DNA from 2 places in the Streptomyces sp. NC-S4 genome. Region 1 is predicted to be linked to the other one. Evidence: riboswitches for the same ligand, from Rfam matches in the RefSeq annotation. Region 1 holds a riboswitch; the other holds the start of a gene.
What was found. Region 1 has a riboswitch for glycine ahead of gcvT (glycine cleavage system aminomethyltransferase GcvT). Riboswitches for the same ligand answer to the same signal wherever they lie in the genome.
Positions count from the first base shown of each region.

Region 1 (11,047 bases):
TCGGGACCGAGCCCCTGCGGCCCCACGACACCCGCCGCGCGGATGCGCAGCAGCAGCGGGTCGCGCATCGGCTTGGGGTCCTGGCTCTCGCCGACCCACCGGGCCAGCTCCGCACCGCCGGCCGGCAGCACCTCGTACTCCTTCTTCTGCCCGCGCACGGGCACCTCGCTCGGCAGCTCCCGGATCAGCCCGGACTCCTCCAGGCGCCCCAGCTCGCGGTAGATCTGCTGGTGCGTCGCCGACCAGAAGTACCCGATCGACTTGTCGAACCGCCGGGTCAGCTCCAGCCCGGACGAGGGCTTCTCCAGCAGGGCGGTGAGGATGGCGTGCGGCAGCGACATGGCGCCATCCTAGGTTTGCGGCGGCGCAGGCCCCCACCCCGTGTCCGTACGGCCGTCCCCGGACGGGTGCGGCCCGCTGGCGGGGGCGGGGTGCCGTGGCGAGGCTGGTGGGTGTGGCTGCCGCATACGACTACTCGGACCTGACCGCCCTCTACGTGAACTGCACGCTCAAACGCTCGCCCGAGACCAGCAACACCGAGGGCCTGATCGACAGGAGCCGCCGCGTCATGGAAGCGGCCGGCACCCGGACCTCCCTCATCCGTGCCGTCGACCACGACATCGCGACCGGGGTCTGGCCCGACATGACCGAGCACGGCTGGGAGAGCGACCAGTGGCCGGTCCTCTACAGCCAGATCATGGACGCCGACATCCTCGTCCTGTGCGGCCCCATCTGGCTCGGCGACAACAGCTCCGTGATGAAGCAGGTCATCGAGCGGCTCTACGCCTGCTCCTCGCTGCTGAACGAGCGCGGCCAGTACGCCTACTACGGGCGGGTCGGCGGCGCGCTGATCACCGGCAACGAGGACGGCGTCAAGCACTGCGCCATGAACATCCTCTACAGCCTCCAGCACCTCGGCTACGCGATCCCGCCGCAGGCCGACGCGGGCTGGATCGGCGAGGCCGGGCCCGGACCCTCCTACCTGGACCCCGGCTCGGGCGGCCCCGAGAACGACTTCACCAACCGCAACACCGCCTTCATGTCCTGGAACCTGATGCACCTGGCCGCGCTGCTCAAGCGCTCGGGCGGCATCCCCCCGCACGGCAACCAGCGCTCGCAGTGGGACGCGGGCTGCCGCTCCGAATTCCCCAACCCCGAGCACCGATGAGCTCGCTGCTGAGGGTCCAGAACTTCGCCGTGTCGCGCGACGGATTCGGTGCCGGTGCGCACCAGAGCCTCGAGCGGCCGTTCGGCGACGCCGATCCCGGCGCGCTGCTCGCCTGGGCCGGAGCCACCGCGAGCTGGCCCCACCGCACCGACGCTGGAGGGAGCCGGGGTCTCGACGACTACTTCACCCGGGACTTCGCGCACAACATCGGTGCCGAGATCATGGGCCGCAACAAGTTCGGTCCCCAGCGCGGGCCCTGGACCGACCACGACTGGCTCGGCTGGTGGGGCGAGGAGCCCCCGTTCCACACCCCGGTGTTCGTGCTGACCCACCACGTGCGTCCCTCGTTCACGCTCTCCGACACCACCTTCCACTTCGTCGACGCCGACCCGGCCACGGTCCTGGAACGGGCGCGGGAAGCCGCGCGGGGCAAGGACGTCCGGCTCGGCGGCGGGGCCACCACCATCCGGGAGTTCCTCGACGCCGACCTCGTCGACACCCTGCACGTGGCGGTCGCTCCGGTGGAGATCGGAGCCGGGGTACGGCTCTGGGAGTCGCCCGACGAGCTGCTCGACCGGTTCCACCTCGACGTCGTGCCCAGTCCGAGCGGTGTGACGCACCACCTGTTCTGGCGCAGATGACGGCGGGGCCCGGGGTGCGTGCGCCCCGGGCCCCGCGTCCGGCACCGGTTCAGTGCGCGATGTCCACGACGAACCGCTCCGGCGAGTGCAGCGGGAACGCGCGGTAGTACGGCAGGGTGTCGAAGGCGGCGCCGAAGGTTACGTACCCCTCGTAGTCGCCGGTCAGGGCGATGCCCTTGAGCTTGCCGAGGTTGATCTTCTGCAGTTTCGGGCCCTGGTAGACGCTGTGCCCCGCTTCGTCGTGCGCGGCGGCCGGGTGGAGGCGGATCTCCAGGAAGTACTTCCCGGGCAGCGGTACGGGCTTCCCGGACCCGTCGTACACCAGCTGCGGAACGGGAGTGACGGTGACCGCGGGGACGTGGCCCCGGAGGTCGATGACGATGCGGTCGTACGTGGGGTGCCCGGCCCAGCGGGCGTTGACGACGAGCGGGGTCGGCGCCTGGGTGGTGGCGGCGCGGGTGGAGGCCGAGGCGGGCGCGGCGAAGGAGAGGCAGGCGGCGAGCAGGGCGCCGGTCGCCAGGGCCACGAACTGCCGGAGACGGGTGTGGATCATGACGTCCCCTCGATTCTCGAGAGACGGGGACCAGTGGCACTGTCTGGGACGCCCCGAGGGGATCCCGTGGTTCCGGTTCCGCCGTCCCGTTGCGTCGAGCTTCCGGCTACCTGTGCGCCGCTTCCGGTTGCGCGGCCGGTCGGCCGGTGACGGGCGAGGGGGCGGCGTTCCGCGTCGGGCGGAGCAGCAGTGCGACGAGGAGTGCTGCGGCTGCCATGGCGGCGCTGCCGCAGCGCAGCGCCAGGTGCAGGGCGTCGATGAAGGCGGCGTTCACGGCGTCGTGGACGGGCTCGGGGAAGGCGGCGGCGCCGTCCGGAGCCGTTCCGGGCAGATGGTGGCCGAGGTCGGCGGGCACGCCGAGGCGGTGCAGCGACTCGGTCAGCGTGGCGGTGAGCCGGCTGCTGAGGACGGCGCCCAGGACGGCGACGCCGATGACACCGCCGATCTCGCGCAGGGTGTTGAGGGTCGCGGATGCCATGCCGGCCCGTGCCGGGTCCACGCGCTGCATGACCGTGATGGACACGGGGGTGAACGTCATCCCCATGCCGAGGCCCATGGTGAGCAGCACACAGACGTACTGCGGGTAGCGGGCGTCCGCGCCGTAGAGCGAGAGGGCGCCGAGCGCCGTGGCGCACAGGGCCAGCCCGGTGACCAGCGGGAGGCGGGGGCCGTGGCGCGAGGTGAGCGCGCTCGACAGCGGCGCGGCGACGACGATCATCGCGGTCATCGGCAGGCCCGCCAGGCCCGCGTCCGACGGGGACCAGCCCATCACGTCCTGCATGAGCAGGGGCAGGAAGAACGCGGCTCCGAACATGCCGAAGCTGGTCATGAAGCCGCTCACCGCGGCGCCGGTGAGCACCCGGTCCCGGAAGAAGCGCAGGTCGAGCATGGGGTCGGCGCTACGGGCCTCGACGGCGACGAAGGCGGGCAGGGCCAGCATCGCCACGGCGGCGAGGGCGAGCACCCGGGTGTCGGTCCAGCCGCGGGCGGGCCCCTCGATCAGCGCGTACACCAGCGCGCCGAACCCCAGTGCGGAGAGCGCCTGGCCCGGCAGGTCGAGCCGCTTGGTGCGGGCCGCGAACTCGGGCAGCACCCGGGCCGCGAGCAGTAGCCCCGCCACACCGATGGGGACGTTGATCCAGAAGACGGCCGCCCATCCGAAGGCGTCCACGATCGGCCCGCCCAGGACGGGGCCGACGGCCAGGCCGAGCGCGGAGACGCCGGACCACAGGCCGACGGCCCTCGCCCGCTCCTTCTCGTCCGTGAAGACGTGGCGCAGGATGGACAGGCTGCCTGGTGTGAGCAGTGCCGCGCCGAGGCCCTGGAGCATCCGGGAGGCGATCAGCGTGCCGGTCGAGCCGGACAGTGCCGCGGCCGCCGAGCCCGCCGTGAAGACCGCCAGGCCGGTGAGGAAGACCCGCCTGCGGCCGTACCGGTCGCCCAGGGTGCCGCCGGTGAGCAGCAGGGCCGCGTAGACCAGGCTGTAGCCCTCCACCACCCACTGGAGTCCGCTGACGCCGGAATGCAGGTCCTGCCCGATGCGGGGCAGGGCGTTGTTGACGATGACGTTGTCGAGCATCGCCATGAACATCGTCGCGCACAGTGTGGCGAGCACGAGCCCTTTGTGCCGGGCAGGCGGCTTCGTCATCACACTCCCTAACAGTGTTAGTCGGTTGTTCGGTGCGGCTAGACTGCCCCTAACGGTGTTAGTTGGCAAGCGGGATTCCCGGCGGGACCCGTGGACGGAGGTGGCCGATGGCCGTAACGGGCAGTGCTGATGACGGGGCGTCGCAACCGGGACTGACCCGCCGGACGCTCGTTCGGGCGGCCCTGCGGGTGCTGGAGCGCGAGGGCATCAACGGCCTGTCGATGCGCAAGGTCGCCGCCGAACTGGGGGTGAAGGCGGCCTCGTTGTACTGGCACGTGCGCAACAAGGAGGAGCTGCTCGACCTGCTCACCGACGAGCTCATGGCCGACGCCGAGGCGCCGCCCCGGGAGGGCGACTGGCGTGAGCAGCTGCGCGAGTACTGCGTGCGCTACCGCCGGCACCTGCTCGGCAAGCGCGACGCCGCCAAGGTCGTCGCCGGCCGGCTCGCCCCGGGCCCGTATCTGCTGCGACTGATGGAGGATCAGCTCGGCCGCCTGCGCGAGGCCGGTTTCTCCGACGCCGACGCCGCCATGATCAGCTACCTGCTCGGCGCGTTCGTCCAGGGCTTCGTGCTCCAGGAGCAGGGGCCCGTCTCCGCGTCCGAGGCCATGGGTGCCAGCCGCCGCGAGGCCGTCACGGCTGTGGGGGAGCAGCTGCGCCGGCTGCCCCAGGACTCCTTCCCCGTCCTGGTCGCGCTCGCCGACGACCTGACCGACCCGTCCATGGAGGACCGCTTCGCGTTCGGCCTCGAACGCCTCCTGGACGGTCTGTCCACCCTGCTGGAGCCGGAATCCCGCTGACACGCGAGAGGGGCCCGGCGCGCGCCGGGCCCCTCTCGCGTCACGTGGTGCGCGTCAGCACTCGATGACGTTGACGGCGAGGCCGCCGCGGGCGGTCTCCTTGTACTTGACCTTCATGTCGGCGCCGGTCTCCTTCATGGTCTTGATGACCTTGTCGAGGGACACCTTGTGGCTGCCGTCGCCGCGCATCGCCATCCGCGCCGCGGTGACGGCCTTGACCGCCGCCATGCCGTTGCGCTCGATGCAGGGGATCTGCACCAGGCCGCCGACCGGGTCGCAGGTCAGGCCGAGGTTGTGCTCCATGCCGATCTCGGCCGCGTTCTCGACCTGCTCCGGGGTTCCGCCGAGGACCTCGGCGAGGGCGCCGGCCGCCATCGAGCAGGCGGAGCCCACCTCGCCCTGGCAGCCGACCTCCGCGCCGGAGATCGAGGCGTTCTCCTTGAAGAGCATGCCGATCGCACCCGCGGCGAGGAGGAAGCGGACCACGCCGTCCTCGTCCGCGCCCGGCACGAAGTTCATGTAGTAGTGCAGCACGGCCGGCAGGACGCCCGCGGCACCGTTGGTCGGAGCGGTCACCACCCGGCCGCCGGCCGCGTTCTCCTCGTTGACCGCCATCGCGTAGATCGTCGCCCACTCGCTGCGGTGCAGCATCGGGTCGCCCTCGGTGCGCAGCTGGCGCGCCGTGGCGGCGGCCCGGCGCTTGACCCGCAGGCCGCCGGGGAGGATGCCCTCGCGGGACATGCCGCGCGAGACGCAGGACTGCATGACGCGCCAGATCTCCAGGAGGCCCTCGCGGATCTCCTCCTCCGTGCGCCAGGCCTTCTCGTTCTCCAGCATCAGGGAGGAGATCGACAGGCCGGTCTCGTTCGCGAGGCGCAGCATCTCGTCGCCGGAGCGGAAAGGATACTTCAGCACCGTGTCGTCGAGCTTGATCCGGTCCTCGCCGACCGCGTCCTCGTCCACGACGAAGCCGCCGCCGACCGAGTAGTAGGTCTTCTCCAGCAGCGGGGTGCCGGCGCCGTCGTACGCGAAGAGCGTCATGCCGTTCGCGTGGTACGGCAGGGAACGGCGGCGGTGCAGGATCAGCTGGTTCGGCTCGTCGAAGGCGATCTCGTGGACATCGCCTATCTCCGCGCCCAGCAGCCGCAGCCGGCCGCTCTTGCGGATGCGCTCGACCTCGTCGTCGGCGGTCTCGACGTTCACGGTGCGGGGGGAGTGGCCCTCCAGGCCGAGCAGCACCGCCTTGGGGGTGCCGTGCCCGTGGCCGGTCGCGCCGAGGGATCCGAAGAGCTCGGCCCGGACGGAGGTGGTCTGGGCCAGCACGCCGTCCTTCTTCAGCCGCGTCACGAACATGCGCGCGGCCCGCATCGGACCGACCGTGTGGGAGGAGGAGGGACCGATACCGATGGAGAAGAGATCGAAGACGGAGATGGCCACGGTGGCGGACTCCCTTGTCTGCTCGTGGGGTGGGAGGGGGCGGGAGAGGAGAAGAGGATTATTCGGATTTTGTCCGGCAGACGAGCTTAACGCGCGGAGGTGAACGTCTCGGCTCTCGGACGGGGTGGGAAGGATTACGCGGACCGGGCGGCCGGGTGTCGGCCCGGGGCCCCGGGTGATCCATCGGGCCCGCGGTGCGGCGCGCGGGCCGGGAGGGGTGAGTGCGGAAAGCGCGGGGGCGGGGGCGGGCCCCCACCGCGGCCGGGCCGGGTGGTGTCGGGCCCGTTCATGAGAAGGGCCCGGCCTGTGCGGGAACAAGGCCGGGCCCTTCCGTGGCCGTTGGCCGGACGCCGGTTAGAGCGTCGGGTACAGCGGGAACTTCGCGGCGAGCGCCGAGACGCGGGCCTTGAGGGCCTCGCTGTCGTACGCGGGCTTCAGCGCCTGCGCGATGATCTCGGCGACCTCGGTGAAGGCCTCGGCGTCGAAACCGCGGGTGGCCAGGGCCGGCGTACCGATCCGCAGACCCGAGGTCACCATCGGCGGCCGCGGGTCGTTCGGGATGGCGTTGCGGTTGACCGTGATGCCGACCTCGTGGAGGCGGTCCTCGGCCTGCTGGCCGTCCAGCTCCGAGTTGCGCAGGTCGACCAGGACCAGGTGCACGTCGGTGCCACCGGTGAGGACGTCCACGCCCACGGCCTTGACGTCGTCCTGGACCAGGCGGGCGGCGAGGATCTTCGCACCCTCCAGGGTGCGCTCCTGGCGCTCCTTGAACTCGGGCGAGGCCGCGACCTTGAAGGAGACGGCCTTGGCCGCGATCACGTGCTCCAGCGGGCCGCCCTGCTGACCCGGGAAGACCGCGGAGTTGATCTTCTTGGCCAGCTCCTGCGTCGACAGGATCACACCGCCGCGCGGACCGCCGAGGGTCTTGTGCGTGGTGGTGGTGACGACGTGGGCGTGCGGCACCGGGTTCGGGTGCAGACCCGCGGCGACCAGGCCGGCGAAGTGCGCCATGTCGACCATCAGGTACGCGCCGACCTCGTCCGCGATGCGGCGGAAGGCGGCGAAGTCCAGCTGGCGCGGGTAGGCGGACCAGCCGGCGACGATCAGCTGCGGCTTGGACTCCTTGGCGAGGCGCTCGACCTCGGCCATGTCGACCTCGCCGGTCTCGTCGACGTGGTACGGGACCACGTTGTAGAGCTTGCCGGAGAAGTTGATCTTCATGCCGTGGGTCAGGTGACCGCCGTGGGCCAGGTTCAGACCCATGATCGTGTCGCCCGGCTTCAGCAGCGCGAACATCGCGGCGGCGTTGGCCTGCGCACCGGAGTGCGGCTGGACGTTCGCGGCCTCGGCGCCGAACAGCGCCTTGATGCGGTCGATCGCGATCTGCTCGACGACGTCCACGTGCTCGCAGCCACCGTAGTAGCGGCGGCCCGGGTAGCCCTCGGCGTACTTGTTGGTCAGGACCGAGCCCTGGGCCTCCATGACGGCGACCGGAGCGAAGTTCTCCGACGCGATCATTTCCAGGGTGGACTGCTGGCGCACGAGCTCGGCGTCGACGGCGGCGGCGACGTCCGGGTCGAGCTCGTGCAGCGGGGTGTTGAGAACAGACATCAGGATCCCCTGGGGTGTCAGTTGTCGGAGTGGGTGAGCGCGGCGTACTCGTCGGCCGTCAGCACGTCCTTCGGCTCTTCCGAGAGACGCACCTTGAACAGCCAGCCACCCTCGAAGGGGGCGGTGTTGACGAGGGCCGGGTCGTCCACGACGTCCTGGTTGGCCTCGACGACCTCACCGGTGACGGGGGAGTACAGGTCGCTGACCGACTTGGTCGACTCCAGCTCGCCACAGGTCTCGCCCTCGGTGACGGTGTCGCCGACCGCGGGGAGCTGGGCGTAGACGACGTCACCGAGCGCGTTGGCCGCGAACTCCGTGATGCCGACCGTCGCGACGCCGTCCACGGCGTCCGACAGCCACTCGTGCTCCTTGGTGTAACGCAGCTGCTGGGGGTTGCTCATGACCTGATTCTCCTGGATGCGGGGGAGTGGATACGAACTGCGGTCTTGGGTACTGAGACGGCGCCGTACGGGTTCCCGGACGGCGGACGCGGTGCGTGGGGCTACTTCTGCCGCTTGTAGAACGGCAGGGCCACGACCTCGTACGGCTCATGCGTACCGCGAATGTCGACGCCGACGCCGGACGTGCCGGGCGCGGCGTGCGCCGCGTCCACATACGCCATCGCGATCGGCTTGCCCAGCGTCGGGGACGGGGCGCCGGAGGTGACCTCGCCGATGACCCGGCCGTCGGCCACGACCGGGAAACCGGCGCGCGGCACGCGGCGGCCCTCGGCGATCAGGCCGACCAGCTTGCGCGGCGGAGCGGTGGCGGCGCGCTCGGCGGCGGCCTCCAGCGCGGCGCGGCCGACGAAGTCGCCCTCCTTCTCGAACTTCACGACCCGGCCCAGGCCCGCGTCGAACGGGGTGAGGGCGGTGGTCAGCTCGTGCCCGTACAGCGGCATGCCCGCTTCCAGGCGCAGGGTGTCGCGGCAGGACAGGCCGGCCGGGACCAGGCCGACGCCCTCGCCCGCCTTGGTCAGCGCCTGCCACAGCTCCACGGCGTGCTCCGGGGCGACGAACAGCTCGAAGCCGTCCTCGCCCGTGTAGCCGGTGCGCGCGATCAGCGCGGGCACGCCCGCGACGGTGCCCGGCAGGCCCGCGTAGTACTTCAGGCCGTCCAGGTCGGCGTCGGTCAGGGACGCCAGGATGCCGGGGGACTCCGGGCCCTGCACGGCGATCAGGGCGTACGCGTCGCGGTCGTCGCGGACCTCGGTGTCGAAGCCGGCGGCGCGCTCGGTCAGGGCGTCCAGGACGACCTGGGCGTTGGAGGCGTTGGCGACGACCATGTACTCGGTCTCGCCGAGGCGGTAGACGATCAGGTCGTCGACGATCCCGCCGTCCTCCTGGCAGATGTGCGTGTAGCGGGCGCGGCCGACACCGACGGTGGAGATGTTGCCGACCAGGGCGTAGTCCAGGGCCTTGACGGCCTCCGGGCCGGTCAGCGTGATTTCGCCCATGTGGGACAGGTCGAAGAGACCGGCCCTGGTGCGTACGGCGTTGTGCTCGTCGCGCTCGCTGGCGTACCGCAGCGGCATGTCCCAGCCCGCGAAATCGGTCATGGTCGCACCGAGCGAGCGGTGCAGCGCATCGAGGGCGGTCAGGCGGGGGGCAGTGCTCATGGGTGTGGCTCCCGGGTCCCAGGGCATCGACATGACATGACGAGGACGTTCCTCCCCATCTGTCATCGGAACCTGAGAGGTTCGCCGAGAGTTCCGCCGATCGCCCGATCGCCGGTTCTTCTCATCGACTTGCACCTTGGGTGGAGCTGCTGCGCTGCAGCTCGCTTTTCAGATCTGCCTCATCCACGCGGTACGGGGCCTGAGAGATTCAAGGGAGGTTCTTGCTCCTTCGGCGCCCGCGCACGGCCTTGCGGCGTGCCGGGACTCTCCCGCGCGGATTCAAGCGGCCGGTATGCAGTTGGTCCAGATGGCGCACATCATTGCACGCCATGCCCGAGATCGGGCGGCGGGGTCCGAAAGTTCGTACGGCCCTCCGAAAGGCCGGACCGGAACCGGGTCCGCCGGATTACCGTCTCTTTACACTCAGTGGGCAAGGGTCCGGGTGACCCGATTCGGGGGAGGCGAACACTGTGCGGAGATTCGGAGTGGTGACGACGACCGGAACCGTGGAGGCGGTGCCCGCACAGCGCGGCGCGCGCGGGCGCGGGAGGGCGGCCGAGAGCTGCCCCGGCCTCGTACGCGACCTGCGCGGACCGGCCGTGCGCGCCCCGCGCCGGCTCGGCTTCGCCGACGGGGACATCGTCGTGGTGTCCGGTCTGCCCGGCGGCGGCAAGAGCACGCTGATCAAGCGGGCGGCAGCCGAGGGCGGGGCCGTGGACTCCCAGGACACCCGTGAGCGCTGGGAGCGCCGCATGCCCGCGGCGCTGCCGTACGCCGTGTACCGGCCGCTGGTGCGCGCCGCGCACTACTGGGGGCTGTGGCGGATCCTGCGCTCCGGGGCCTCCGTGGTCGTCCACGACTGCGGTACGCAGGCCTGGGTGCGCGGCCTGCTCGCGGCCGTCGCGCGCCGCCGGGGCCGGGCGCTGCACCTGCTCCTGCTGGACAGCAGCCCCGAGGAGGCCCTCTCCGGTCAGGCCGCGCGCGGCCGCGGGGTCTCCGCCTATGCCTTCGCCCGCCACCGCGGCGCGGTGACCCGGCTGCTGCGCGAGGCCGAGGCGGGCCGCCCGCCCGCGGGCTGCGCCTCGGCGACCCTGCTGGACCGGGCCTCCGCCGCCACGGTGACCCGCATAGCCTTCGGCGCCTGAGCCGCCGGGCGGCGCCGCTGCCGGGCTCCGCCCGGACCCGCTCCCCGAACGCCCGGGGGGCGGGATCCGCCGCCGGACCCCGGCGGCGCGGCCGCGCGCGGGGCCGGTACCCTGCGGGGCGACACGCGGCGGGATCACGGAGGCAGGGGACATGCAGGGCAGCGGCTGGCCGGGGAATGAGCTGGAGCAGGTGCTCGGGGCGGCGCTCGGGCAGCCGGACGCCGGGGGGCGGATCCTGGAGGTCCTCGGGCGCAGCCAGGTATGGGTGCCCCTGCCGGGCGGCGGCGGCACCCCGCCGACGGCCGGCCTCGACCTGCCCACCATGGACATCGGCGGGGCGGCGTACGTCCCCGTCTACAGCTCCGAGGCCCAGTTCCTCGCCTGCGTCGGCCCCGGCATGGACTTCGCGGTGGCTCCCGCCGTCGA
Region 1 covers NZ_CM135937.1:5,951,074-5,962,120, forward strand. Annotated here, with positions in the region: gene ACXNSR_RS26970 (PadR family transcriptional regulator) at 1-341, opposite strand, end outside; gene ACXNSR_RS26975 (flavodoxin family protein) at 455-1,168, shown strand; gene ACXNSR_RS26980 (dihydrofolate reductase family protein) at 1,165-1,809, shown strand; gene ACXNSR_RS26985 (AMIN-like domain-containing (lipo)protein) at 1,859-2,362, opposite strand; gene ACXNSR_RS26990 (MFS transporter) at 2,469-4,010, opposite strand; gene ACXNSR_RS26995 (TetR/AcrR family transcriptional regulator) at 4,118-4,810, shown strand; gene ACXNSR_RS27000 (L-serine ammonia-lyase) at 4,865-6,247, opposite strand; gene glyA (serine hydroxymethyltransferase) at 6,602-7,858, opposite strand; gene gcvH (glycine cleavage system protein GcvH) at 7,876-8,259, opposite strand; gene gcvT (glycine cleavage system aminomethyltransferase GcvT) at 8,361-9,476, opposite strand; glycine riboswitch at 9,655-9,758, opposite strand; gene ACXNSR_RS27020 (AAA family ATPase) at 9,965-10,621, shown strand; gene ACXNSR_RS27025 (enhanced serine sensitivity protein SseB) at 10,773-11,047, shown strand, end outside.

Region 2 (11,047 bases), 4.2 Mb from region 1:
ATCAGCTGGCGGATCATGGAGCGTCGTCGTCCGCGCCCTTGCCGGCCTCCAGCCGGAAGCCGACCCCCCGTACCGCCTCGATGGTGATCGCCCCGGCGAGTTTGCGCCGCAGCGCGGCCACGTGCACGTCCAGCGTCTTGGTCGGACCGAACCAGTTCGCGTCCCAGACGGCTTCCATGATCTGCTCGCGGGACATCAGCGCGCCGGGCTCCTCCGTGAGGAAGGCGAGCAGGTCGTACTCCTTGGGGGCGAGCGCCACCTCCTGGCCGTCCAGCCGCACGCGGGCGGCCCGGCGGTCGATGGTGAGCCGGGCGCCGTACCGGTCGGGCGCGCTCTCCGGGGACGAAGGGGTGCGGGGCTGCACGCGCCGCATCACCGCTCGTATTCGGGCGATGACCTCGCGGACCCCGAACGGCTTGGACACGTAGTCGTCGGCGCCCAGCTCCAGGCCGACCACCCGGTCCGTCTCGTCGCTGCGGGCACTGATGACGATGATCGGTACGGCACTGCGCCCGCGCAGCGCCTTGCACACGTCGAGGCCGTCGGTGTCGGGCAGCCCGAGATCGAGGAGGACGACGTCGTACGGGCCCTCGTGGCCCAGCGCCGCGCCGCCCGTGGTGACCCACTCGACGTCGAAGCCGTAACGGCTCAGGCCGCGGAGCAGGGACTCGGCGACCGGCTCATCGTCTTCCACCAGAAGTACGCGCACAGTGCGCACACTAGTGCGTACGGGTAAGGCGGTTCACAGCGCCGACGATCAACCGGGGCCCCCGATCCCGGCGAAGGCCGGCCCGGCACAGCACCGGACAGGGCCAGTCACCCCCGATTGGCCTTTGTCGACGATCAAGAAACCGCCCTACCGTCGGGGCATGCGCATCCGAATCGTCGACGCCTTCACCGACCGCCCCTTCCACGGGAATCCCGCGGCAGTCCTGCTCCTCGACGCCGCGTTCCCCCCGGACGCCTGGCTCCAGCAGGTCGCCTGCGAGATGAACCTCTCCGAGACCGCGTTCGCCCACCCCCTTCCGCCCGGCGGGGACGCCGACTGGGCGCTGCGCTGGTTCACCCCGGCCGCCGAGGTGGACATGTGCGGCCACGCCACGCTGGCCACCGCGCACGTACTGGCCACCGGCGGGCTCGCCACGGGACTGATCCGGTTCTCGGCGCGCTGCGGCATCCTCACGGCCGCGACGGCCGAGGACGGCACGGTCACCATGGACTTCCCGACGTCCTCCCTGACCCCGGTCGCACCGCCGGCCGCCGTGGACCACGCGCTCGGCGGTCCCCCGATCCTCTCCGTGCACGACACGGCCGACCACATCGGCGACCTCCTCGTCGAGCTCGCCGACGAGAAGACCGTGCGCGAGCTGGAGCCGGACCACGCCGCCCTGCGCGCCTTCGCCCGCCGCGGGGTGATCGTCACCGCGCCCGCCGAGGATCCCTCCCTCGGGTACGACTTCGTCTCACGCGGCTTCTTCCCCGCCTTCGGCATCGACGAGGACCCGGTCACCGGCAGCGCCCACACCGCGCTCGCCCCGTTCTGGGCGGAGCGCCTGGGCCGCACCGAACTGACCGGCCTCCAGGGCGGTGCGCGCCGCGGGCTCGTACGGGTGACCCTGGCGGGCGAGCGCACCCTGCTGGCCGGCCGGGCCGTCACGGTCGTCGACGGCGAGCTCCTCGCGCCCCCGCCCGGTGCCGAACGGGCGGGGTGAGGCCAGGGGGCACGGACGCGGGTGCCGGGCGGGGCCGGGCCGGGCCGGGCCGGGGCAACCGGATCAGCCCGCGGACCCGCCCCCGTCCCCCTTCGCGTCCCTCTTCGCGCGGGCGGCAGCGCGCCGCCTCCTCTCCTGCTCCTCCCAGGCGGCCGAGTCGATCCGCTTGCGGTACACCTGCTTCGGCTCCGCCGCGCCCAGGTGCACCGTCCACACCCACAGGAGGGCCGACACGACGAAGAGAACGCCGGCCGCCGCCAGATAGGAGGCGATTTCCTCGGACTCGGAGACGCCGTCCTCGTGCATGAAACCGGGTACGCCGGCGATGAGGGCGTTGACCCACCACGCGAGCGCCGCGTTGAACAGGAGGAGGGAGATCCAGTAGGCGACCCGCACGCTCTTCGCCGGGCCGCTCACCTCCCCCAGCAGCAGGAGGCGGCGCAGCGAGACCGGGCCCGTCCGGTGGCGGCCGCCCGTGTCCTGCTTGGCCCGGCGCACCGACGCGTAGCACTCGTCCAGCCAGCGTCCCGGCTCCGGATCCGGCACGGAATCGGTCGGCGCCGCCTGCTTGGCCTGGAGCCAGCCCGAGAGGAACTGGATCTCCAGTTGGGCCTTCTCCAGGCGCCGGCGGTAGCGGTGGTCGGTGCTGCGCGCCTCGCGCCGGTCGCGGATGAGGAGGCTGATGCCGCCCACCAGGCCGGTGACCACGGGCACGAGGAAGGGAGCGAACGGTACCAAGGTGTCCAGAACAGCCACCGGGCGCGCCTCCTTGCTCGCCCTCCAGCGTCGCACCGCTCCGGCGTCCGCCACCGCCCGGAAGGGCCGATCGGGTGGGCGGTCGCCGGTCACGGCGTCGGCAGCCAGCCCACCTTGCCCGCGAGCAGGGCGTACCCGCCGAAGGCGACGATGTCGAGGAGCGCGTGCGCGACGACGAGCGGCGTCACCCGGCCCCAGCGCCGGTAGGCGAGGACGAAGACGACGCCCATCACCATGTTGCCGATGAAGCCGCCGATGCCCTGGTAGAGGTGGTAGGAGCCGCGCAGCGCCGAGCTGGCCAGCAGCGCGGCCATGGGCGACCAGCCCAGCTGGCCGAGCCTGCGCAGCAGGTAGGCCAGCACGATGATTTCCTCCACCACGGCGTTCTGCAGCGCGGAGAGGATCAGTACGGGGAACTTCCACCACACGTCGGGCAGCGCCTCCGGCACCACCGTGAGGTTGAATCCGGTGGCCCGGGCGCCCAGGTAGAAGGCCAGCCCGGCACTGCCGATCCCGGCCGCGACCAAGGCGCCGCGGCCCAGGTCCCACCAGGGCCGGGTGCGGTCGAAGCCCAGCACCCGCAGCCCTGGGGCGCCCTCGCGGGTCAGCAGGTGCGCCACGAGGAGTACGGGGACCAGGGCGCTCGCGATGCCGAACAGCTGCCAGGCCAGGTCCAGCCAGGGCCGGCCCGGGGCGTAGGAGCCGTTGAGGGTGGCCGCCTGGTCCTTGAGCCCGCCGGGCTTGGTGAGCGAGCCGATGAAGCTGATCAGCGCCGAGACCCCGCTCGCGCCCAGCGACAGCGCGAGGACGAGCAGCGTCTCGGTGCGCAGCAGGCTCCGCCGCCCGTCCTCGTCCAGTTCCACGAACACCGGCTCCGGCTCCGTCCGCACGCCCGACTCCGTCCTGCCATCCCGTTGCGATCACCCCATACTGCCTCCTCGGCGGACCGGGAGGATCACTGCGGGGCCATCACCGGGATCACCGGACGGTGTCGGAGGCGCCGCTGGGGGGCGCGGCGGGCGGTCGGACCCGGACCCGGAGCCGGCCCCTGCCGCGGCAGGGGCCGGCTCCGGGTCCGGTCAGCGCACGACGGGCACCGAGGCCGTCACCTCCTCCGTCAGCCCCACCGGCCAGGTGTGCACCGGGTCGCCCTTGTGCATCAGCTCGCTGTACCTGCGGGTCGTCGCGGCCAGCGCCTCGTCCCGCTCCAGTCCGGCGGCGAGCGCCCGATGGTAGGTGTCCACCTGCCAGGTCGCCCCGTTCACCCGGCGCCGGCAGCGCTCCTCGATGATGCCGAGGTAGTGGTCCCGGTCCGCGGGCTCGATGCCCCAGGCGTCCAGCCCCGCCGCCGCCATCGGCAGCAGCTCGTCCAGGACCAGCCGTACGGCGGGCACGCTCGCCAGCCCCCCGGCCCGGCCGCGGCGCGGCCACCGCAGCCGCGCGTCGATCCCGTACCGGCAGGCCGCGTCGAAGTTGGCCTCCGCCTCGGCGAAGGGCAACCGGGTCCACACCGGGCGCGGTTCGTCCGCGAGGGTGCGCACGAGCCCGTAGTAGAAGGCGGCGTTGGCGACGACGTCGGCGACCGTCGGCCCGGCCGGCAGCACCCGGTTCTCCACCCGCAGGTGCGGCACCCCGTCGGCGACCCCGTACACGGGCCGGTTCCACCGGTAGACGGTGCCGTTGTGCAGGACGAGCTCCTGCAGCCCCGGTACCCCGCCCCCGTCGAGCACCCGCAGGGGCTCCTCCTCGTCGCATATCGGCAGCAGGGAGGGGAAGTAGCGGACGTTCTCGGCGAAGAGCTCGTACGCCGAGTCCACCCACCGCTCGCCGAACCAGGTGCGCGGCCGTACGCCCTGCGCCTGGAGCTCCGGCGGCCGGGTGTCGGTGGCCTGGGTGAACAGCGGCGGCCGGGACTCCCGCCACAGCTCACGCCCGAACAGGAAGGGCGAGTTGGCGCCGACGGCTATCTGTGCCGCGGCCACTGCCTGCGCCGCGTTCCACACCGCCGAGAACCGGGCCGGGGTCACCTGCAGGTGCAGTTGTACGGAGGTGCAGGCGGCCTCCGGCACGATCGACCCGGAGGTCCAGATCAGCCGTTCGACGCCGTCGATGTCGAGGGTGAAGTCCTCCCCGCGCATCATCAGGATCTGCTCGTTCAGCAGGGAGTAGCGGTCCACCGCCGAGAGGTTCGCGGCGACCAGGTCCGTGCGGGAGATCGTCGGCAGGATGCCGATCATCACCACTCCGGCGTCGATCTCCGCGGCCTGCCGGTGGGCGTACCCCAGCCCCGCGCCGAGTTCCTCGGCGAGCCGGTCGAATACCCGGCCGCCGAGCCGGTGCGGCAGAACGTTCACCTCCAGATTGAACATTCCCAGTTCGGTCTGGAAATCAGGGCTCGCAATCCGCTCCAACACCTGGGCATTCACCATTCGCGGCAACCCGTCGGCACCCGCGAGATTCAACTCGATCTCCAACCCCATCATGTTCTTCGGGCGATCGAACCTCTTCTCCGCCAGAAGTCGCTCCAGTCCCTCCAGACACTCGTGGAGTTTCCTTCGATACCGCTGCCGATCGGACAGGTCGAATCCGCCCGCCACGACCTTCTCCCCCATCGAAGCGTCCCTCCTCGAGTGGGCCTGGCCCGGTACACCCAGGCGCGCGTTACGGTCGATGATGCCCCTGCAGCGTGATCCCTAACGCGCGGGGGGCGTGCGCGACGAGGAGCGCGCGCCGGTTTGGCCGAAGGGCGCTTCGGCACATTCACCTGGCAAGTCGCGGTATGCAAATTCCGCTTCGACTTTGCCTGATCCGGATAACCGGAGCTTTCCAGCCGAGCCCCCGTCCGGTAACCTCCGAGGTCAGCGCGACATGTTCGCGTGCATCGGGCATGAATGCCACGTCAGCGGGTCCGGTAAGCGCCTTGCCGGCAATAGGCGGGACAGCTAGCCGAAACACTGCGTGAACACATGTCGTATAAACTCCGCAAACGAGGCAGAGAGTTGGCGCGCGGCCATTGCCCCTCGGCCCCCCTCTGGCCCCAGAATGCGAGTCCGCACCTGCCCCCGTTCCACCGGTCTCCCAAGTGAGAGGCGACCCACCATGCCGCTGCATGTCCCTCCGGCTCCCGCGCCCGCCCTGCGCAGCGTCCTCGCGGCACTCGGTTCCCCCACCGCCGTCCACGAGGCGCACACCCCGGCCCTGCGCGCGAACCAGGGGCCGCTGACCGCCGAACTCCCGCTTCCGGTCCACGTCCTCGACCGGCTGGGCCTGTCCAACCTCGCGGCCGGCGGCAGGCCGCCGCGCACCCGGCTCACGGGCTGGCGGTTCCTGATCCGCAGCGGGGACCGCTACATCGCGGCGGCCGACACCCGGCTGACTCCCGACGGCTGGGTCTTCTCCCATTTCTTCGAGGGGCCCTATGTCGCGGCCACCGAACGCGCCCTGCGCCAGGCGGAGTCCCTCACCACCGGCTACCAGCCGCGGCTGCTGTCGGTGCCGGAGCTCTACATGCTGACCCTGTGGCTGCACGGGGCGGTGGGCGCGGACGCCGCCGCCGGACTGCCGGCCGGAGAGGACCTGCTGGTGCCCCTCGCCCCGGCCCCGCCCGGCATCGCCCCGTACCGGCCGCATCCGGTCTCCGAGCTGCTGCCCGTGCTGACCCGTCGGCTGACCCCGGCGCCGACGGCGGCGGCGCCTCCCTCCCTGGCCGCGCCCGCCGCCTGACCCGAATCGCCCATTCGGCCTAGTCCGCCCGGGCCACTTGTGAACCATCCGAAATGACAGGGGAGTTGGCCTGAACCGCCCGCACGAGTGATGCGTCATCAATCTGTGAGGACAGCTGCCGGGAAATACCTGCGAAGCGGCTGTCATGGGGGAAGACTGATGACACGCTCCCCGCGGGTGCGGGGATGACCCAGGGGGACGGCCATGAATCACGCATCGAGCCGTAGCACGCAGACCACACCGCAGCGAAAGAACGCATCCATGTGCCAGCACCAGCCAGCCTGCCCGTCAGCCGAATCCGCCGACCGGGAGGCCGCGCGCCCGGTGGCCAACCACCCGGAGCAGGGCTGGAGCCTGCTGTGCAATGGCGTCCTGCTCTTCGAGGACACCGGCGAACTGCTGCCGGACGGCCAGATCATCGCCCCGCACCGCCCGCTCGCGGCGGCATAGACGGCCAGTACGGCCAGGACGGTCGAACCGTCCGCCGCCCGTAGGGAACGGCGAAGGGGCCGGTCCGGGAGACTCTCCCGGACCGGCCCCTTGTTCATGTCGTACGACCGTCATACGGCGGTCGTACGACCCGGTTCACCTCAGGCGTCGTACTCGTCCAGCGGCGGGCAGGAGCACACCAGGTTGCGGTCGCCGAACGCACCGTCGATGCGGCGCACCGGCGGCCAGTACTTCTCGGCGGCCGTGACCCCGCCCGGGAAGACGGCCTCGTCACGGGTGTACGGGTGGCTCCACTCGCCGCCCAGCGCCGCCGCGGTGTGCGGGGCGTTCGCCAGCGGGTTGTCGTCCACCGGCCACTCGCCGCCCGCGACCCGCTCGATCTCACCGCGGATGGCGATCATCGCGTCGCAGAAGCGGTCGATCTCGGCGAGGTCCTCGGACTCCGTCGGCTCGATCATCAGCGTGCCGGCGACCGGGAAGGACATGGTCGGCGCGTGGAAGCCGTAGTCGATCAGACGCTTGGCGATGTCGTCGACGCTCACGCCCGTGGCCTTCGACAGCGGCCGCAGGTCGATGATGCACTCGTGCGCGACCAGGTTGCCCGGGCCGGTGTAGAGCACCGGGTAGTGCGGCTCCAGGCGCTTGGCGATGTAGTTGGCGCCGAGCACCGCCACCTGGGTGGCGCGCTTGAGGCCCTCGCCGCCCATCAGGCGCACGTACGACCAGGAGATCGGCAGGATGCCCGCCGAACCCCACGGGGCGGCCGAGATCGGGCCGACGCCCGTCTCCGGGCCCGCGGTCGGCTGGAGCGGGTGGTTCGGCAGGTACGGGGCCAGGTGCGCCCGGACACCGACCGGGCCGACGCCCGGGCCGCCGCCGCCGTGCGGGATGCAGAAGGTCTTGTGCAGGTTCAGGTGCGAGACGTCGCCACCGAAGTGACCCGGCTTGGCCAGGCCCACCAGGGCGTTCAGGTTGGCGCCGTCGACGTAGACCTGGCCGCCGGCCTCGTGCACCTGGGCGCAGATGTCGGCGACGTGCTCCTCGAACACACCGTGAGTCGAGGGGTACGTGATCATCAGCACGGCGAGCTCGTCGCGGTGCTGCTCGATCTTGGCGCGCAGGTCGGCCGTGTCCACCTCGCCGTCGTCGGCGGTCTTGACGACGACGACCTTCATGCCGGCCATGACGGCGCTGGCGGCGTTCGTGCCGTGCGCGGAGGACGGGATCAGGCAGACGGTGCGCTGCTCGTCGCCGTTCGCCCGGTGGTAGGCACGCACGGCCAGCAGGCCGGCGAGCTCGCCCTGGGAGCCGGCGTTCGGCTGGATGGAGACCTTGTCGTAGCCGGTCACCTCGCAGAGACGTTCCTCCAGCTCGTTGATGAGCGTGAGGTAGCCCTCGGCCTGCTCCACCGGCGCGAAGGGGTGCAGCTGACCGAATTCGGGCCAGGTCACCGGCTCCATCTCGGTGGTCGCGTTGAGCTTCATGGTGCAGGAGCCCAGCGGGATCATGCCGCGGTCCAGCGCGTAGTCCTTGTCCGAGAGCTTGCGCAGGTAGCGCAGCATCGCGGTCTCGGAACGGTGCTGGTGGAAGACCGGGTGGGTCAGGTACGCGTCCGAGCGCAGCAGGCCCTCGGGCAGCGTGTCGGCCGTGGTCGCGTCCAGCGCCTCGATGTCGGCGGTGACGCCGAAGGCGGCCCAGACGGCCTCGATGTCGGCGCGCAGGGTGGTCTCGTCGCAGGCGACGGAGACGAGGTCGGCGTCCACCTGGAACAGGTTGACCCCGCCCTCGCGGGCGGCGGCGACGACCTCGGCGGCCCGGCCCGGCACACGGGCGGTGATCGTGTCGAAGTACGAGCCGTGCACGATCTCGACCCCGCCGGCCGTCAGACCGGCGGCGAGCACGGTGGCGTAGCGGTGGGTGCGGCTCGCGATCGTCCGCAGGCCGTCCGGGCCGTGGTAGACGGCGTACATGCCGGCCATGACGGCGAGCAGCACCTGCGCGGTACAGATGTTGCTGGTGGCCTTCTCGCGGCGGATGTGCTGCTCACGGGTCTGCAGCGCCAGGCGGTAGGCCTTGTTGCCGTCCGCGTCGACGGAGACGCCGACGAGGCGGCCGGGCAGGGAGCGGGCGTGCTTGTCCTGGACGGCCATGTAACCGGCGTGCGGTCCGCCGAAGCCCATCGGGACGCCGAAGCGCTGGGTGGTGCCGACGGCGATGTCCGCGCCGAGCGCGCCCGGGGAGGTCAGCAGGGTCAGCGCGAGCAGGTCCGCGGCGACGGCGACGATGGCGCCGAGCTCGTGCGCCTGGTCGATGACCGGCTTGATGTCCCGGACGGCACCGGAGGCGCCGGGGTACTGGACCAGGACACCGTAGATGCCGCGCTCGGCGACCTCGGCCGGGATGCCGGCGGACAGGTCGGCGACGACGACCTCGATGCCGATCGGCTCGGCGCGGGTCTCGATGACGGCGATGGTCTGCGGCAGCGCGTCGGCGTCCACCAGGAAGACGTTGCCCTTGGACCGGCCCACGCGGCGGGCCAGGGTCATGGCCTCGGCGGCCGCGGTGCCCTCGTCGAGCAGCGAGGCGCCGGAGGTCGGCAGGCCGGTCAGCTCGGCGACGACCGTCTGGAAGTTCAGGAGCGCCTCGAGGCGGCCCTGGGAGATCTCGGGCTGGTAGGGCGTGTACGCCGTGTACCAGGCCGGGTTCTCCATGACGTTGCGGAGGATCACCGGCGGCGTGAACGTCCCGTAGTAGCCGAGACCGATCATCGGCGAGAGGACCTGGTTGCGGTCGGCGAGCGAGCGCAGCTCGGCCAGCACCTCGGCCTCGGTGCGCGCCTCGGGCAGGTCGAGCGCCTCGGCGGTCTTGATCACATCCGGGACCGCGGCAGCGGTCAGTTCGTCCAGGGAGCCGTAGCCCACCTGGGCGAGCATCTTCGCCTGTGCCTCGGCATCCGGGCCGATGTGGCGCTGTTCGAAGGGGATGCCTCGCTCCAGCTGGGAGAGCGGAATGCGGTTGGCGGTCATGTACGGAGGCCTCCTGGTCGTATGACCTGCGAGGGGCACCACGGCGCGGGCACCCGGACGGCCTCCCCCTCTGTCATCTGCACCTGAGAGTTTCACCGGAGTCACGGGGGTCTCCCGAGAGTTCCGGCTTTCACCGTCGGTGAGGAGGGGGACCGGCACTGCGCGCCCGGTACCCGCCCTGCTTTCCAGAGTGGCCTCGTCCGTGCGGTACGTATGCCTGAGAGATTCCGGGGAGGATTTGCTCCTTCGGCGCCTCCGTCTCGTTCACTCGGAGGACTCTCCCGCACAGGGTCGACAGCCGTTCACCAGCGTACCAGCGAGGTTCTGAACCCTCCCCGAGTGGCCTCCACTGCGGATATGCACTTCTGTAGTCATTACGGAGCAGTTGCGACCTTTTGGAGGGACCGTGCAGACCGACATCGATCCGCGCAGCCTGATCGGCCGAAAGGCGTTCGACCGCAATGGCACCAAGATCGGCACGATCGACGAGGTCTACCTCGACGATGCCACGGGCGTCCCGGAGTGGGCCGCGGTCCGGACGGGGCTCTTCAGCCGGGACGCCTTCGTCCCGCTGGAGCCGAGCGAGCTGGTGGGCGACACCCTGCGGGTGCCCTTCGAACGCGCCCTCATCAGGGACGCCCCGGACTTCGGTGTCGGGCGCCACCTCTCCCCCGAACAGGAGCTGCAGCTCTACCACCACTACGGACTGGACACGACCCTTCCGTCGGACTTCGACCACGACTTCGGCCGCCTGGCGGGCGGCGAGAACTAGGCTGCCTAGGCCTGTTCCCGCCTAGGCCTGTTCCCCCACGAGCGGCAGCGGATCGGACGGCTCCAGCTCGGGGTCGTCCACCCGGAAGGTCCGCACCCGGCCGGGCTCCGAGCCGGGCTGCTCGAAGCGCACGGTCACCCGCCCGACCCCGCTGCCCTGCACCCATCCGGGCCCGTACACGGCATGCCGTACGTCGCTCCCGGCCGCCCAGCGCCGTTCGGGGGCCGGCTCCGGCCCCCGGGGCGGCTCGGCGGCCTGCTGGGCACCGCCGGCCGCCGTCCGGGCACCGTCTGCCGCCACGGCTTCCCCTCCTGCCCCGGCCGTCCTGTCCGCTCCGTCGTTCCCGTCCGCCCCCTCCAGCCCGTCCGCCCCATCCGCTCCCTCCGCCCCGTCCGGCTCAGCGGCGAGCGACTGCGCGAACAGGTCCTCCTGCGTGTAGTCCGCCAGCCCGCTGACCCCCACTCCGAGCAGCCGCACCCCACCCGTGGTGTCCACGCCCTCCAGCAGCCGCGCCGCCGCCTCCCGCACCACCGCGGGGTCGTCCGTGGGCCCCCGCAGGGTCTCCGACCGGGTCAGGGTGGAGAAGTCGTACCGCCTCACCTTGAGCA
Region 2 covers NZ_CM135937.1:1,753,168-1,764,214, forward strand. Annotated here, with positions in the region: gene ACXNSR_RS07355 (sensor histidine kinase) at 1-17, opposite strand, end outside; gene ACXNSR_RS07360 (response regulator transcription factor) at 14-709, opposite strand; gene ACXNSR_RS07365 (PhzF family phenazine biosynthesis protein) at 870-1,712, shown strand; gene ACXNSR_RS07370 (hypothetical protein) at 1,776-2,468, opposite strand; gene ACXNSR_RS07375 (CPBP family intramembrane glutamic endopeptidase) at 2,558-3,358, opposite strand; gene ACXNSR_RS07380 (glutamate--cysteine ligase) at 3,548-5,080, opposite strand; gene ACXNSR_RS07385 (hypothetical protein) at 5,568-6,191, shown strand; gene ACXNSR_RS07390 (DUF5999 family protein) at 6,453-6,641, shown strand; gene gcvP (aminomethyl-transferring glycine dehydrogenase) at 6,782-9,667, opposite strand; glycine riboswitch at 9,863-9,961, opposite strand; gene ACXNSR_RS07400 (PRC-barrel domain-containing protein) at 10,074-10,439, shown strand; gene ACXNSR_RS07405 (DNA polymerase IV) at 10,461-11,047, opposite strand, start outside.
Region 2: another riboswitch for glycine. It lies ahead of gcvP (aminomethyl-transferring glycine dehydrogenase); the one in region 1 lies ahead of gcvT (glycine cleavage system aminomethyltransferase GcvT).